3 regions of the Facivitalis istanbulensis genome follow, and region 3 is predicted to be linked to each of the others. Evidence: riboswitches for the same ligand, from Rfam matches in the RefSeq annotation. Region 3 holds a riboswitch; each other region holds the start of a gene.
The links. A riboswitch is a leader RNA that binds a small molecule or an ion and turns the genes downstream of it on or off. The one in region 3 is predicted to bind cobalamin.

Region 1: it holds a riboswitch for cobalamin, as region 3 does, so the genes downstream of both, RN629_RS13235 (TonB-dependent receptor) here and RN629_RS11725 (DUF1852 domain-containing protein) in region 3, are expected to answer to the same signal.
Region 2: it holds a riboswitch for cobalamin, as region 3 does, so the genes downstream of both, cobW (cobalamin biosynthesis protein CobW) here and RN629_RS11725 (DUF1852 domain-containing protein) in region 3, are expected to answer to the same signal.

Annotation. Positions count from the first base shown of each region.
Region 1 covers NZ_JAVSCQ010000023.1:53,260-58,936, forward strand. Annotated here, with positions in the region: gene RN629_RS13230 (hypothetical protein) at 1-193, opposite strand, end outside; gene RN629_RS13235 (TonB-dependent receptor) at 180-2,405, opposite strand; cobalamin riboswitch at 2,589-2,808, opposite strand; gene RN629_RS13240 (hypothetical protein) at 2,894-3,202, shown strand; gene katG (catalase/peroxidase HPI) at 3,250-5,508, opposite strand.
Region 2 covers NZ_JAVSCQ010000025.1:48,916-54,592, forward strand. Annotated here, with positions in the region: gene cobN (cobaltochelatase subunit CobN) at 1-2,985, opposite strand, end outside; gene cobW (cobalamin biosynthesis protein CobW) at 2,990-4,027, opposite strand; cobalamin riboswitch at 4,208-4,408, opposite strand; gene RN629_RS13845 (HoxN/HupN/NixA family nickel/cobalt transporter) at 4,431-5,501, opposite strand.
Region 3 covers NZ_JAVSCQ010000018.1:57,614-63,290, forward strand. Annotated here, with positions in the region: gene prpC (bifunctional 2-methylcitrate synthase/citrate synthase) at 1-219, shown strand, start outside; gene prpB (methylisocitrate lyase) at 234-1,154, shown strand; gene RN629_RS11720 (methionine synthase) at 1,224-2,252, opposite strand; gene RN629_RS11725 (DUF1852 domain-containing protein) at 2,282-3,268, opposite strand; cobalamin riboswitch at 3,390-3,611, opposite strand; gene RN629_RS11730 (RNA polymerase sigma factor) at 3,804-4,361, shown strand; gene RN629_RS11735 (FecR family protein) at 4,358-5,227, shown strand; gene RN629_RS11740 (TonB-dependent receptor) at 5,325-5,677, shown strand, end outside.

The sequences.
Region 1 (5,677 bases), on a different contig from region 3:
GCGCCCAGTCGATCGGTGCTGCCCCCGCCCAGATCTGGGCCGCGGGCAGCGCGGGATAAGGAACGTAGAGCATCACCAGCCCGGAGGCGAACCACATGGCGAAGAGCAGGCACGCCAGGATGCCCGCCCAGCGATGAGTCAGGAAGACGTAGCGCAGGACGGCGCGGCCCCGGCGCCGGTCAGAACCCCGCACGCAACGCCACGTCGAGCGAACGCGGCCGTCCCAGCAACCATTGCTGGTCGCCATAGGCGGTCACGGCATAGGCCTTGTCGAACACATTATAGAGGCGCAGGTCGAGGGCCAGACGCGGGCTCAACGCATAGGACAGGCTGGCATCCACCGTCGCATAACCGGGAATGCGAAAGGCATCGCCATTGTCCGAGAAGCGCGGGCCGACATAGCGCAGCCCGGCACGCGCCTGCACCGCCGGCGTCGCATCCCAGCGCAGCCAGAGATTGCCCAGCGTCTCGGGCACGTTGGGTGGAGTCCGACCGGTAAAGTCCGTACCGCCCGATCGGAAATCATCGAACCGCGCATCCAGCACCGTGCCGTTGGCGTCGATGCCGAAACCCTGCGGCAGGTCGAGCGCCACCGCCGCCTCGATCCCCTGCGCCGATCGCTGGCCGACCTGCTCGATCGGGCTGGACAGGGTGCGCTGCGCCAGCAGGCCGGTCTTGACGATGCGATACGCGGCCAGCGTCGCGCTGCCATGGCCGTTCAGGAACAGCCATTTGGCCCCCGCCTCGACCTGATGGCCGCGCGCATTGCCGAACGAGACCTGGCCCGTCGCCACGGTGGTCAGCGTCGCGAGCGGATCGACGCCCGTGGCATATTGGCCGTAGAAGGACAGGGTCGCGCTCGGCTGATAGACGGTGCCGACACGCCAGGTCGCGTTGCGGAACGTCTTTTCAAAGGCGAACCGATCGGTCCGCGTGCCGCCGGGATAGCTGATCGCCCAGCGCCGCACCTCATCCTCCTCATAGCGGAAACCGCCGACCACCGACCAGTGCCGGCCCAGCGCCACCCGGTCCTCGGCAAACACGGCCAGCGCGGTGGTGCGGGTGCGATAACGCGGCGCGATTCCCTGCGTATCCAGGAAACGGCCGGGCGCGAAGGCGAAGGGATCGACCGCGTCGACCTGCGCATCCGATCCGAAATCATTCTCATGCGTGAAGCGCACCAGATTGGCGTCGATGCCCAGGACCAGCGCATTGGTGATCCCCGGTGCCAGACCGCTGCGCCACGTCACGCTCGCCTGATCGCCCCATTGCTGCTGGTCGTGGCGAATGCCGTAATTGCTGCTCCGCCGGACCGTGCCGGGCGTCCCCGCCGACCCGTCCGCGCACTGTCCGGTCCGCGCGACCCAGCAATAGCTTTCCAGATTGCGCCAGAAGCGATCGCTGGTCAGGTAATAGGCCAGGTTGGACACGCTGATCGCGCTGCTCGGCGTCCAGTCGATCTGGAGCGAGGCGCGATCGTCGACGAAGCGCATCCGCGCATCCTCGACATTATAGTTCCGGTCGCGCACCCGCAGGTCCAGCCGGCCGTCGATCAAGGGTGTACCGAAAGAGCCGGTCGGCCGCTGGTTGCCATGATCGCCTCGCAGCGTCACCACCAATGTGGGGTCCGGGGTCCAGCGCAGCGTGCCCGACAGGGCGAAGCTGCGCGAACCGCCCCGGTCGACATAGCCGTCCGACCGCCGGTAACTGGCGTCGAACCGATAGGCCAGGCTTTCGCTCGCCGGACCGCCGATGCCCGCCGCCGCGCGGAAACTGTCCTGCGCGCCATAGCCGATCTCGGCCTGCCCTTCGATACGCTCCGTGTCGGGCTTGCGCATCACGACATTGACCGCGCCGCCCAGCGCGCCCTGGCCGTACAGCACCGACGCCGGACCGCTCAGCACGTCGATCCGCTCGATCATCCACGGATCGGTCGGGAAGGTGATCGTTCCCGCCGCCGGGAACAGTCGCACCCCGTCGATCAGTTGCAGCACCGACCCCTGGCCGGAAAAGCCGCGCGCCGCCAGCGCGGTGCCGCCATTGCCCGGATTGGCGACGCTCGACAGGCCCGGGGCGCGGGTCGTCGCCTCGACGATCGACTGGTCGCCACGCGCGCGGATCATCGCTCCGTCGAGCGACGCGATGCTGGCGGGCGTTTCCAGCGGGGTCAGCCCCAGGCGGCTGGCGGTCGCATTGGGCTGGTCCATCGCCTGCTTCTCACGCGCGCCGATCACCAGGATCGTGCCGTCGCCCTGACCGCTCTCCGCGCGCTGCGTCTCGCCCGCGCGATCATCGTGCGGCTGGACCGCCACCGCTGCCGTCCCCGGCACGCCGGCGCCCAGCGCCAGCGCAAGTCCTCCGCACAGCCTCAACGGAACCGCGCTGATAATGTTATGATATATCATTTTAATGCCTATAGCGTCTTGTCGCGAACAAGCCGAGTGCCTTCCGTCCGTCGCCGGACAGCCGGGTGCCATGCGCACGATCGACGCGATTTTCCGCACTCGCCATGGCCCCCCATGCGCCTCCGCCACCTTGGGCGTCGCTCGTCGGAAAAGACCTAGCCTCGACCACCCCCTGGGCCGGGCATGAGCGACCTGACGCCGGCAGGTCTCCTGGCTCACGGGTCGACACGGGCTGAACGCCTTCCCAGCTTGCGCCAGTGGCCGGGACGGCATTCACCGTCCCCCGTTCATCCGCTCACCGCTTACAGTTGCAGGGACAGCCCCGGATTCGGGAAGTCGCCTCCCCTCACCGCGTTCCCATTTCATCTCCTTTATGGGGAGAACCGGCGCGATCATGGCCGGAATATTCCGGCCGCGAACTGACTGAAAGATTTGCGCGGGGCCGTCAAGGCGATGCCGCACCGCGCGGTTTCGCGCTATCAGCGGGCATGGCACGCAAGACCCGCTACCTGACCGCGACCATGGCGGACGGCTATGTGAAGACGATCGGCCCGACCGCCGCGCCCTTCACCCATTATTGGCGGATCGTCGCCGACCTGGGCGATGGACGCACCGAGGTGTTCTGGGGCCATGCCAAGTCGCGCAAGGACGCGGGTAGCAAGGATGCCGCCATGGCCGAGGCGGTGCGCCAGCGCGGTTGGGCGGGCTATGCGTTCGAGGTCGTCGAACTGGTGGAATCGACCGAGCCGCCCCGAACGGAGGCGACCCGGTCGCGAACGACGTCACGGCGACGCTGACATCCCCGTCACGGCCCGGCGGGATGGACCCGCCGGGCCGTCCGGGATCAGAAGCGATCCGCGTTCATCACCTTCGTCCAGGCGGCGACGAAATCGGTCACGAACTTCTGCTTGGCGTCGTCGGAGGCATAGACCTCCGCCACCGCGCGCAGTTCGGAATTGGAACCGAAGATCAGGTCGACCGGCGTCGCGGTCCAGCGGGCCGCCCCCGTCGCGCGATCCTTGCCCTCATACAGGCCCGGCGTCGCCGCCTTGCTCCACACCGTATCCATCGTCAGCAGATTGACGAAGAAATCGTTGCTGAGCGTTCCCGGCCGGGTGGTCAGCACGCCATTCTTCGACCCGCCGCTGTTCGCGCCGAGCACGCGCATCCCGCCGACCAGCACGGTCATCTCGGGCACGGTCAGGTCGAGCGAATCGGCCTTGTCGACCAACGCCACGGGGCCGCTGACCTCCGCCTTGGGTCCGTAATAGTTACGGAAGCCATCGGCGACCGGCTCCAGACGCGCGAAGGACGCGACATCCGTCTGCGCCTGCACCGCGTCGACGCGACCGGGCCGGAACGGGATGTGCACGGCCATGCCGCCGCGCTGCGCCGCCTGCTCGACCGCCGCATTGCCGCCCAGCACGATCAGGTCGGCCATCGACACCTGCCGCCCGCTCTTCGCGAAGTCCTGGCGGACCGCGTCCAGCTTGGCGAGCACCATCTTCAGCTCGGCCGGATCGTTGACCGCCCAGCCCTGCTGCGGATCGAGCCGCACCCGCGCGCCATTCGCCCCACCGCGCATATCGGTGCTGCGGAAGGTCGAGGCCGACGCCCAGGCGGCACGGATCAGCGCCGGACCCGACAGGCCCGAGCCCAGGACCATCGTCTTCAACCGGGCCTGATCCTCCTCGCCGATCGGCGCGAAGCTCGCGGCGGGCAGCGGATCCTGCCACTTATAGGTCTCGCTCGGCACCTCATTGCCCAGATAGCGGGCGCGCGGGCCGAGATCGCGATGGGTCAGCTTGAACCAGGCGCGGGCGAAGGCCTTGCTGAACAGCTCGGGATTCTTCTGCCAGCTGACCAGGATCTTGTGGAAGCCGGGATCGTCCTTCAGCGCGATGTCGGTGGTGAACATGATCGGCGCGTGACGCAGGCCCGGCACATGCGCGTCGGGCACCAGATTCGCGGCGGCACCGCCCGGCGGAACCCACTGGGTCGCGCCCGCCGGGCTCTTGACCTTCACCCAGTCATAATTGAGCAGATTGTCGATATACTGGGTGGTGAACTTGGTCGGCTCCGCCGACCAGGCGCCTTCCAGGCCCGAGGTGATCGTGTCCTCGGCATTGCCCTTGCCGCACTTGTTGGCCCAGCCCAGGCCCTGCTGCTCGATCGCGCCGACCGTCGGCGCGGCCCCCAGACACTTGTCCGCGGGATGCGCGCCATGCGCCTTGCCGAAAGTATGCCCGCCCGCGATCAGCGCCAGCGTCTCCTCGTCGTCCATCGCCATGTTGCCAAAGGCGCGACGGATATCGGCGGCAGCGCCGATCGGATCGTGATTGCCGCCCGGTCCTTCCGGGTTGACATAGATGAGGCCCATGGTGGTAGCGGCCAGCGGCCCCTTGAGCGTCCCGTCCGGATTGGTGCGCTCGCTGCCCATCATCTTGAGCTCAGGGCCCCAGAAGACGACATCCGGCTGCCATGCGTCGACACGACCGCCGGCGAAGCCGACCGTCTTGAAGCCCATATCCTCCAGCGCGACATTGCCGCTGAGGACCATCAGGTCGCCCCAGCTCAGCTTGCGGCCATATTTCTGCTTGATCGGCCACACGAGTCGCCGCGCCTTGTCCAGGCTGACATTGTCGGGCCAGCTATTCAGCGGATCGAACCGCTGCTCGCCACCGTCCGAACCGCCCCGGCCGTCGCCCGCGCGATAGGTCCCCGCGCTGTGCCAGGCCATGCGGATGAAGAAGGGTCCGTAATTGCCATAATCGGCCGGCCACCAGGGCTGCGACGTGTGCAGCACGCGGCGAATGTCAGCCTTGACCGCGGCGAGGTCCAGACTGTTGAATTCCTTCACATAATCATAGTCCGCGCCATAAGGATTGGCGCGCGTGTCCTCATGCTGGCGGAGCGCGGTCAGGTCAAGGCGGCTGGGCCACCAGTCGCGATTGGTCATCCCGCCGGGCCGCCCCATCGCCGCTGCGGGAGAATCCTGCGCGGCAGCCTTGGCCGCCGGAGCAGGTTTCGGATGATCCGTTTGCGATGATGGCGACACGAGCGCCGCCATCATCGCAAACAGGGAAACAGGTGCAATCGACATAAACCCCCTTTGGACTGCCGTTGATCTCGGCGTCTGCATAGAGGGTCGAGGCTGGCCGGTGAAAACGGTTAGAGTGGTTACTGTGATCGGTTCTGTGATCGCTGATGGGAGAGGCACGGCCGCACCCGACAGGCGGAGGCGGCGCCGATTGCTCCGTTATCGCACGAAG
Region 2 (5,677 bases), on a different contig from region 3:
GATCTCCGCCGCGCCCCGAAAGCCATGCGCCATCATCCCCGCGATCCAGCGCGGATTGGCGGCACGGGCATGGACGGTGCGCGCGATCTCCTCGGCCAGCGTCCGTGCCTTGGGAGTCGTCGGATCGCGCGTGTCGAGATGATAGAGCGATGCCCCCCCCTCCCCCAGCGCCGCGCGCGCCGCCGCGAAACCGGCCTGATGCGCGGCATAATCGGCGGCGAGCAGCAGGTCGCTTTCGGGCAAGTCATGGACATGGACGAAGGCCTGCGCCCCCGCCACCCGCGCCGCGATCCCCGCCGCATCGCGCCGGTCGCCATCGTCGAGCGCGGTGGCCGACGCCGCCAGCCAGCTTTGCCCGGCCTCGATCCGCGCGGCGTCACCATAACCCGCCTCGGGGTCCAGCCCGATGCCGTAGCGTCCCGGCGCGGGGCCATAGACGCGCGGGGCGGCCTGCCCGACATAGGGGTTCCAGTCCGGCGCCTCGTCGCGCTGGCCGAGCGCGCGCACCGCCTGCCCGAACAGCGCGACCAGATGCGGGAAGGCGTCGCGGAACAGCCCCGATACGCGCAACGTCACATCGACGCGCGGCCGGTCGAAGCGCATCAGCGGCATCACCTCGAACCCCGTCACCTGCTCGGAGCGATGGTCCCACACCGGCTCGACCCCGATCAGGTGCAGGGCCATCGCGAACTCCTCGCCCGCGGTGCGCATCGTCGCCGAACCCCACAGGTCGACGATCAGGGTGCGCAGGTGATCGCCTTCCTCCTGCATATACCGCCGGATCAGTTCCTCGGCCAGCTTGATCCCTTGCGTCTGCGCCGCCCGGCTCGGCACCGCGCGGGGATCGATGGCATAGAGGTTGCGGCCCGTGGGCAGCACGTCGGCGCGCCCTCGATAGGGCGATCCCGACGGTCCCGCCGCGACCCGCCGCCCGTTCAGCCCGGCCAGCAAACCGGCCCGCTCCGCCGCGCCCTGCGCGCCCCGGCCGAAGATGTGCAGCCCCTCGCCGAACTGGCTGTCCTTCACGTCACAGACAAAGGCGTCGATCCGGGCCAGCGGATCGTCCGCCCCCGCCAGCCCCAGCGTCTCGCCCAGCCCGACGCTTTCGGCCTCCTCGGCGACCAGCGCCCGCAGCCGGTCGCGGCGCGCAGGGTCGAGGCCATCGGCATTGGCATATTCGTCGAGCAGCGCCTCCAGCCGCCCCAGCCCCGCACCGCCCTCCGCCCGGACCAGCGCCGGGGGGACATGGCCGATCGTGACGGCTCCCAGCCGCCGCTTCGCCTGCGCCGCCTCGCCCGGATCGTTGACGATGAAGGGATAGAGGACCGGCCAGTCGCGGGTCAGCGCCTCGGGCCAGCAGCTATCGGACAAAGCGACGGCCTTGCCCGGCAGCCACTCCAGCGTGCCATGCGCGCCGACATGGACCAGCGCATCGATCCCCTGCGCGCGCAGCCAGAGATAGAAGGCGACGTAGCTGTGGCGCGGACAACGCGAGAGGTCGTGATACGCCTCCGCCCGCGCTTCGCGCCGTCCGCGTTCGGGTTGTAGCGCAACGATCGCCTTGCCGAGCGCGATGGCGGGAAAATGGAAAGCGTCGCCCTCGACCAGCGGATCGTCCCCGACCGCACCCCAGCTTTCGACGAGATCGGCGCGCAAGGCTTCGGGCAGCGTGGCCAGGGCATCGTGATAGGCGGACAGCGGCCATGCGATCCGGTTGTGGATCAGCACCTCGGGCAGACCGGCCTGTGCCTGCACATCGTACCCCGCCGTGCGCAGATCATCGAGAATCGCCTCCGTCGAGGCAAAGCCGTCCAGCCCCACGGCATGCGCCGCCTGCCAGTCCTTGCCCGGATAGGTGGAGAGCAGGATCGCCAGCCGCCGCTCCCCCGCCGGCGTCGCCGCCAGCTTCGCCCAGCCCGCGACCCGATCGGCAACCGCCGCGATCCGGTCCGGCTCGGCGCGGTGGAGGCGCAGGCCATGGTCGAAATCGGGATCGCGCGGCCCCGCCTGCTTGAAGCTGACCACGCCTGCGAACAGCCGTCCGTCGATCTCGGGCAGCACGACATGCATGGCCAGGTCGGCGGGCGACAAGCCCCGTGCCGCGCCCGCCCAGCCTTCGCGATCGCTGGTGGCCAGGGCGATCTGAAACACCGGCACGCCCGCGCCGTCGAGCGGGGTGGTGTCGTCCTCGCCCTTCGCGGAGAAGGCGGTGGCGTTGACGATGGCAACCGGGGCCAGCGCCTTTACCCAGCGCGCGATCCATGGTCCCGCCCCCTCGGCCTTGAGCGAGGGGACGAACAGCGTGACCGGATCGAATCCCCGCTCGACCAGCGCAGCGTGCAGCGCGGCGATCGGCTCCAGATCGGCGGCAACCAGATAGGCGCGGTAGAAGACGATCAGCACGCGCGGCTGCCCGACCGTCAGCATCGCCGCCGCCGGGCACCCCGGCCCCTCCGCCGACCAGCCGCCAACGGGGGCCACCGACCAGCCGCCGTCCCGCGCGACCGGCGTTGCGGACAATGCGGCCAGCGCCATCGCGGCCGCCTGCGCCCCGCCCGCATCGCAGAGCCGGGTCAGCCGTCGCAGCAGCCCATCGTCCACCGTCGACGCCGCCGCCAGCCGCCGGTCCTCACGCCCGTCCGCCGCCAGCACCGCCAGCGCAATGCCCCGCTCGCGCGCCAGCCGCTCGACTTCGCGCAGGCCATAATCCCAATAGGCCGCGCCGCCGATCAGCCGGATCAGGATCGCCTTCGCATGAACCAGGGTCTGCTCGACATAGGTATCGACCGACAGCGGATGGACCAAGGCTGCCAGATTGGCGAGCCGCAACGACCAGCCGAAGCCGGCCGCCCGCCAGCCCGCGGCAAAGGCGCTCAGGTCGCTGTCGGAAAAGGACAGCACCACCACGTCACCGGGGCGCTGCCCCAGATCCTGCGGAACCGCCTGTTCCTCCAGCCCATGGCTCTCGCGAAAGACGAGATGCACGGCGTCAGCCCTTCAGCACGGCCTCGATCGCAGGCCGGTCGATCCGGTCATGCTCGGCGATGACGACCAGATGGGTGCCGCGCGGCTCGCCCGCGCGCCAGGGACGGTCATAGCTGGTCCGCACCCGGCGACCGACCGCCTGCACCAGCAACCGCATCGGCTTGCCCGCGACCGCCGCATAGCCCTTCACGCGCAGGATGTCCTGCTGCTCGGCCAGCGTCTCGATTCGCGCGGCGAGGGCGTCGGGGCTGTCCACCTCGCCCAGCATCACCGAGATGCTGTCGAAATCGTCATGCTCGTGATCGTCCGCGCCGTCATGGTGCGAGGGGCGCGCGGCGAGGTCGTCCTCGGCGGCGGCCTCCAAGCCTAGCACGATCCCGGCGGAGACGATGCCGTCCACCGCCTCGACCATCGGCAGCGGGCGCGGGGCTTCGGCGGCGATGATCGCGCGCGCCTTGGCGACACCCTCCGGCCCCGCCAGATCGGCCTTGGTCAGCAGGACGAGGTCGGCACAGGCAAGCTGGTCCTCGAACACCTCGGACAGCGGGGTTTCATGGTCGAGGCTGGGATCGGCGGCGCGCTGCGCCTCGACCGCGTCCAGATCGGGGGCGAAGCGGCCCGCCGCCACCGCCTCCGCATCGGCCAGCGCCACCACGCCGTCGACCGTGATGCGCGAGCGGATCGCGGGCCAGTCGAACGCCTTGAGCAGCGGCTTGGGCAGCGCCAGGCCCGATGTCTCGATCAGGATATGATCGGGGCGCGGCTCCATCGCCAGCAGCTTTTCGACCGTCGGGATGAAGTCGTCGGCGACGGTGCAGCAGATGCAGCCATTGGCCAGCTCGACGATATTCTCCGCCGGACAGTCGGGGATCGCGCAGGACTGGAGGATATCGCCATCGACGCCCAGCGTGCCGAACTCGTTGACGACGACGGCGAGGCGACGCCCGCCGGCATTGCGGATCAGATGGCTGATGAGCGTCGTCTTCCCCGCGCCCAGAAAGCCGGTGACGATGGTAACGGGCACCTTGGACAGATCGCGCAAAACAAGTCTCCGACGCGCCGGACGAGCGAGAGCGACATCGGGCGGATCGCCGGTCGGGAAAGCGGACGGGCGCGGTCAAATGCGTCCACCTCATGCCCGGCGACCGATGCGGTCCCGACCGCATGGCTTCGTCGCTCTCCGACGGAGAACCGTGCCCCGGCCACCCCCTGGGCCCAGGCAAGAGCGACCATGACGCCGGCAGGTCTCCTGGCTCGCGGGTCGAAGCGAAAGGATGCGGCCTTCCCGGATCGCTCCAGTGGCTGTCCCTCTTGCTGGGACCGGCATCGCTCGCTCACCGCTTACAGTTGCAGGGACAGCCGGGGATTTCCACCCCATTCCCGTTTCAAAGCCCCAGAGGGCACCGGCGCGATCTTCGCGACCTTTCGGCCGCGATGCGCGGCATTTATCCCGCTCCGCCGGGCTTGGCAATTCGTGCTTCCATCGCCGCGAAGCCACGCCAGCGATACAGGAGGAAGCTCGCGCCCCAGCACAGGACGAACAGGCCGACGATCGCGAAGCCCAGCACGTTGAAATGCTCCGACAGCGCACCGGCATAGCGAAACGGCGCGGCGGTCCAGCCAAAGCGATCGGCGAGCAGCGCGGCGGCCTGAATCCCCCCGATGACCAGCGCGACCAATGCGGAAACCAGCGTGATCGTCATGTTGTAGTAGAGCTTTCGCAGCGGGTGGACGAACGCCCATTCATAGGCGCCCAGCATCACCAGCCCATCGGCGGTGTCGATCAGCGCCATGCCCACGGCAAACAGCACCGGAAAGACCAGGATCGCCCCCAGCGACACGCCGTCCGCCGCATGCGCGCCCGACAGGCCCAGGATCGCCACCTCGGTCGCGGTGTCGAAGCCCAGCCCGAACAGAAAGCCGAGCGGGGCCATGTGCCAGCTCCGCCGGATCAGCCGGAACAGCGGGCGGAACAGCCGCGACAGCGGCCCCTGCCCCGAAAACATCATGGCGGCATCGTCCTCCGCCATCGGCTCGCCCCGCGCGACCCGGCGGAAACGGGTCCAGACGTCGCGCAGGATAATGAGGTTCATGATCGCGATGGCGAACAGGAAGCTGGCCGAGACGATGGTGGCGATCGTGCCCCCGCTCTGCCCGAACGCCTCGAAATCGGCGAGCGTGCTGGCGGCGAGCGCCACCGTCGTTGCCGCGATCAGGACGATCGCCGAATGGCCGATCGCGAACCACAGGCCGACCGCGACCGGCCGCTGGCCGTCCTGCATCAGCTTGCGGGTGACATTGTCGATCGCCGCGATGTGATCGGCATCGACCGCATGGCGAAGGCCCAGGCTGTAGGCGAGCAGCGCGGTGCTGAGCATCAGGCCGTTGTGCGCAAACTGCGTCAAGGCCCAGATCCAGGCGGCAACATTGGCAAGGATCAGCGCCGTCATCAACAGCGCGACCCGGCGCCGGATCGGACGACGCAACCGGGCAGGCCCGGCGAGAGAAGAGGACATGAGGGAAAGACAACCCACAGCGCCGTTGGCGACAGGAGCCGGATCGCCGCACGATGCGGTCGGAGATGCGGACCGGACGGGCGCACGCCGGACAATATCCCCGATAGGATCGGCTCCAGGTGAACGTCGCTCTTTTGATACATTATATCCAAGCCATGGCCATCCCCTGGACCTCG
Region 3 (5,677 bases):
AATCTCGATTGGTTCTCGGCCGTGTCCTATAATCTGATGGGCGTGCCGACCGCGATGTTCACGCCACTGTTCGTCATCGCGCGCACCAGCGGATGGGCCGCGCACGTCATCGAACAGCGGCAGGACAACAAGATCATCCGTCCGTCGGCCCATTATACCGGGCCCGAAGACCTCGCCTGGGTGCCGCTCGCCGCGCGCGGCGACCATCTCGCAGCCTGAAGGAGTATCCTGCCGTGCCGTATCTCGTTGCCGCCGGGCATCCGACCGAATCCGCCGGCAAGCGGTTCCGCGCCGCTTTGTCGCGACCGGGCATCTATCGCCTGCCCGGCGCTCATAATGGCCAGTCCGCCATCCAGGCCCGCAATGCCGGGTTTGACGGGCTGTACCTGTCGGGCGCGGCGATGACCGCCTCGATGGGGTTGCCCGATCTGGGCATCATCACCGTCGACGAAGTGGCCTTTTTCATTCGCCAGATCGCGAGGTCGGCCGCGCTGCCGCTGCTGGTCGATGGCGATACGGGCTATGGCGAGGCGCTCAACGTGATGCACATGGTGCGGACCTTCGAGGAGGCGGGCGCGGGCGCGGTTCATCTCGAAGACCAGGTCCTGCCCAAGAAATGCGGCCATCTGAACGGCAAGAGCCTGGTCCCGACCGCCGATATGGCGGCCAAGGTGGCAGCGGCCCGAAAGGCGGCGCGCGACCTGGTGATCGTCGCGCGCACCGATGCGGTCGGGGTCGACGGCTTCGATGCCGCGGTCCAGCGCGCCCGCGCCTATGTCGACGCGGGTGCGGATGCCATCTTCCCGGAAGGACTGACCAGCCGCGAGATGTTCGAGGCGTTCGCCGCCGCGATGCCCGGCGTGCCGCTGCTGGCGAACATGACCGAGTTCGGCAAGACCCCGTTCTTCACCGCCGATGCGTTCGAGGCGATGGGCTACAAGATGGTGATCTGGCCGGTATCCTCGCTACGCGTGGCGAACAAGGCGCAGGCCGAACTGTACGCGGCGATCCGACGCGACGGCGGTACGCACAACATGGTCGAGCGGATGCAGACGCGGGCCGAACTATACGACGTGATCGGGCTGCACGATTATGAGGCGCTGGATGCCTCGATCGTCCGGACGATCGTTCCCGACGCGTTGCCAAGGCCCTGATGGAACGGGGGAGTGCGGGTGCCGTGACGGACATTCGCACTCCCCGATCGCGCGGTTCTGCCCGGTGGGTCAGGCCGCCAGTTCGCCGCGGACGATCGCTGCCCCGGCGGCCAGGGCCTCCAGCTTGCCGCGCGCGACGGCGCGGGGGAGGGGGGCCATGCCGCAGTTGGTGGCGGGATAGAGCTTGTCGGCATCGACGTACCGCAGCGCCTGGCGCAGCGTGTCGGCGACCTGCTCCGGCGTCTCGACGATGCTGGTGGCCACGTCGATCGCGCCGACCATCACCTTCTTGCCGCGAATGAGTTCGATCAGATCCATCGGAACGCGGGAATTCTGGCATTCGAGCGAGATGATATCGATGCTGGACTTTCGCAGCCTGGGGAAGGTCTGCTCATAGTGCCGCCATTCGGCGCCGAGCGTCTTCTTCCAGTCGGTGTTGGCCTTGATGCCATAGCCATAGCAGATGTGCACGGCGGTTTCGGCCCGGAGCCCTTCGGCCGCTTTTTCCAGCGTCGCGATTCCCCAGTCGTTGGCCTCGTCGAAGAAGACGTTGAATGCGGGCTCGTCGAACTGGATGATGTCGACGCCGACGGCTTCCAATTCCCGGGCTTCCTCATTCAGGATCCTGGCGAATTCCCAGGCCAGCTTCTCGCGGCTCCGGTAATGGGCGTCGTAGAGCGTATCGATCATCGTCATCGGGCCGGGCAGGGTCCATTTGATCGGCTGATCGGTCTGCGCGCGCAGGAAGCGGGCATCCTCGACAAAGACCGGGCGCGGACGCGCGACGGCACCGACGACCGTCGGGACGCTGGCATCATAGCGGTTGCGGATGCGTACTGTCTCGCGCTTCGCGAAATCGACGCCGCTCAGATGCTCGATGAACGTGGTGACGAAATGCTGGCGTGTCTGTTCGCCGTCGCCGATGATCGTGATGCTGGCCTGCCGTTGATCGTCCACCGCCAGGCGCAGCGCGTCCTGCTTGCCCGCGACCAGTTCTTCGCCGTCCAGTTTCCAGGGCGACCAGAGCGTTTCGGGTTGGGCGAGCCAGGACGGCTTTGGCAGGCTGCCCGTGGTCGTCGTCGGCAACAATATCGTCATGATGCAATACCTTGTGTCGTTCGTGCAGATCAGAGGCCGCAGGTCGCGGACCAGCGTTCGAGCATCGCGCCATGCGGCCTGATGAAATGCGCCTCGGCAAATTTCCCCTGCGCGACGGCCAGCCTGCTGCGCTCCTCGCGATCATAGACGATGCGGGTCAGGGAATGGTCCTGATAGTTCAGGCTGGGCCGGTAATGCGCGCTGGCGACCGAATTGGCATTGTATATTTCGGGCCGGTAGATCTTCTGGAAGGTTTCCATCGTGCTGATCGTGCTGGCCAGCTCGATATTGCTATAGTCGTTGAGCAGGTCGCCGATATGGTAGAAGGCCAGGGGCGCAACGCTGTACGGCGGCATGAAATACCGCACCGTCATTCCCATCTTCTCGAAATACTGGTCGGTGCGCGAGAATCTGTCGTTCCTGTACTCGACGCCAAGAATGGGATGGATGTTCGCCGTCCGGTGATAGGTCTCTTTGCTCGATACGCTCAGGCAGATGACCGGGGGCTTTCTGAAATGATCCTGATAGGCGCTGGATTGCAGGAAATGCTTGAACAGATTGCCGTGCAGGTCGCCGAAGCGGTCCGGCGTCCCGCCATCGCCGCCCAGCGCGAGATGGTTCGGCAGCAGGATGCTGAAATCATAATCCCGGACATAGGATGAGAAGTTGTTGCCGACGATCCCGTCGATGCGTTCGCCGTTGCTCCGGTCGATGATGCCCGTGTGCAGGATTTCGATCAGCGGAAAGGATTCGCCCCGTTCGTCGGCGCCGACCCTGATCGCGGCGGAGATGATCCGGAGTTCGACCGTATAGCGATCCCCGGCGGGATTGTCCCAAGGGATCAGTGTGTTGAAGCGGTGGTCGATCATCGCCAACGTCGCCCGAAGATTGTCCTGGCGGCATTCTCCACGGGCCAGATTGGCGAAATTGGTCGTGATGCGCGTGCTGTCGGCGGGACGATAATCCTCGTCGAACGGGATGCTGTGTATCGTGAATGTGAACCCGCTATTCGTCATGACTCACCTGCTTTTGAGGGCAGGGGGCAAGGAAGAGCGCGCAAGGCGTGGACAGGCCCGGAGGGCGTTCGCCCCGGTCCTTGCGTCAAGCGCGATCCACCGGAGGAACCCCCGTCCGAGGAACGTTATGGCGTCGGAGGCAGGTCTCCTGGCTCACGGGTCAACGCGGTGGCTCCGGCCTTCCCGGGCCTCTTGCAAAGCCCCGTGACACGAAATGGAACCGCCGCTCGCCGCTTACAGTTGCGGGGGCAGCGCCGGATTCTGCCCCGAAGGACACCACCGGCTTCCCGTCTTAGCCCCATCGCCATGCCTGGGATGGGGAACCTCGACAAGGCTGGTTCAACACCATCCCGGCCTTGCTGTCAATAAGGATATAAAGATATCTTTATATCCTTATTTGTTGTGTGAGAGGCGCGGCCATCACCGTGCGTGCGTGGCGGTTCCGGCGGAGGATATGCGCCCGCAGCGATTGTCATCCGGCCTTCACGATGCGCCCGTAGAGCGGCCGCCGACACGACTGGTCGGGGAGGGGTAGGTGAGCAGCGCAAAATATCCCGGCTCCACCGCCCATTTCCCGGTGTCCGATCTGGCATCGTCGGTGGCCTGTCCCGATGCCGCGTTGATGCGTGCGCTGCGCAGCTTCATCCACGGACGGGTCGATCAGCACGCCGATGGCGAGGATATCGCGCAGGAAACGCTGCTGCGCCTGCTGGGCTATCCGGCGGCGCGGATCGACAATCTGAAGGCATTGTGTTTCGCGATCGCGCGCAATCTGCTGCTCGACCATCACCGCACCGCCAGCCGGAGGGCACCGGCGGAACTTAATGACGACATGGTCTGTCCGCAGCCGACGGCCGACCATGTCCTGGCATTTCGCCGGGCGGTGGCGATCCTGGCCCAGGCGCTGGACCGGATGCCGCCATTGCGGCGCGAGATCTTCCTGCGAAAGCGGGTCGACGGCGTCAGCACGGCCGATATCGCGCACAGTCTCGACATGAGCGTGGCGGCGGTCGAAAAGCATGTCGTCCGCGCGCTGAACGATCTGCGCACGGCCATGGCGAAGCGTGGCTTCACCATGGACGGTGGCGCATGACTCCCCGGAACGACGCGGCGGGGCGCGAGCCGATGCCGGTCGACGAGTCCGTTTTCTCCAACGCGCTGCATGAGGCGGCGGCGCGCTGCGTCCGCCTGTCCGACGAGCAGGTGCGCGCGCTGCGGCGGCGCCGACGCGGTGTCGCGGCGGGCGGCGGGACGATACTGGCCGTCGCCGCGCTGTTGCTTATGACCCGCGAAGGACCGTCGCCGACGCCCGTAGCGCCCGGGTCATGGGCGCGCACCCTGGCGACCCGCGCGGGCGAGAAAGCCGCGGTGACGCTGGCGGATGGCTCCTCGGTCAGGCTGGACGGGGCGACGCGGGTCCGCATCGTCTATTCCGCCGGCGGACGCAGCGCCCGGCTCCTCGCCGGCCAGGCTTTTTTCGACGTGCGGCACGATCCCTCCCGCCCGTTCGTCGTCCATGCGGGCGGGGCGGACGCGCGGGTGCTCGGTACCGCCTTCGACCTCGGCATGACCCGGCGGCAGGTTTCGCTGGCGGTCTATCGCGGCGCGGTGGGCTTCGACCCCGCCGGATCGCCGCGCGGCGTCGTGGTCCCGGCGGGGTATCGCAGCAATATGCGCAACGGTGTCCCGGAGCGGCCGGTGCGGTTCGATCCGTCGCTGCCCGACTGGCGGGAGGGATGGATCGATACCGCCGGGATGCGGCTCGACGATCTGGTCGAGGTGCTGCGCCGCGAGGGCGATACCCGCGTCGTCATGCCCGGCGAGCCGCTCGCGTCGATGCAGGTCTTCGGGCGCTTCCGTACCGATCGCCCCCAGCAACTGCTGCGCGCCATCGGCGCGGAACTCGGATTCAGGGTGGTCGAGGAGCCGGACGGGATAACGCTGAAGCCCATGCGCTGAACGGCGCTGGTCGCTAAAAAACATTGTCCGGATCGTGCCCGCTGATCCGTCTTCCGCTTGGTGGCGCGCCGATGCGCCGGATTGGGGGACGATCACGATGAAGCGGTTTGGTGGAGCATCTGTATACATCCTGGCGGCGGCGACCTGCGTCGCGCCGGCCGTGGCACAGGGGCAGCCCGCGGGCCCTGCGGCGGGCACTTTTGCTTTCGCGATACCGGCGGGTAGCCTCGCCTCGGCGCTGTCGACCTATTCGAACGTCACGGGCATCCAGGTCGTCGCCTCGCCCGCGCTGATCGGGCAGCGGCAGACACAGGGCGTGACCGGCCGGTATACGCCGCGCGCCGCGCTCGCCGTCCTGCTGCGCGGCACCCGCCTGCGGCCGGTCATGACCGATGGCGTTCTCATCCTGCGGGCCGATGGCGCGGGGCCGCGCCCGCCCGCCGCCCGTGT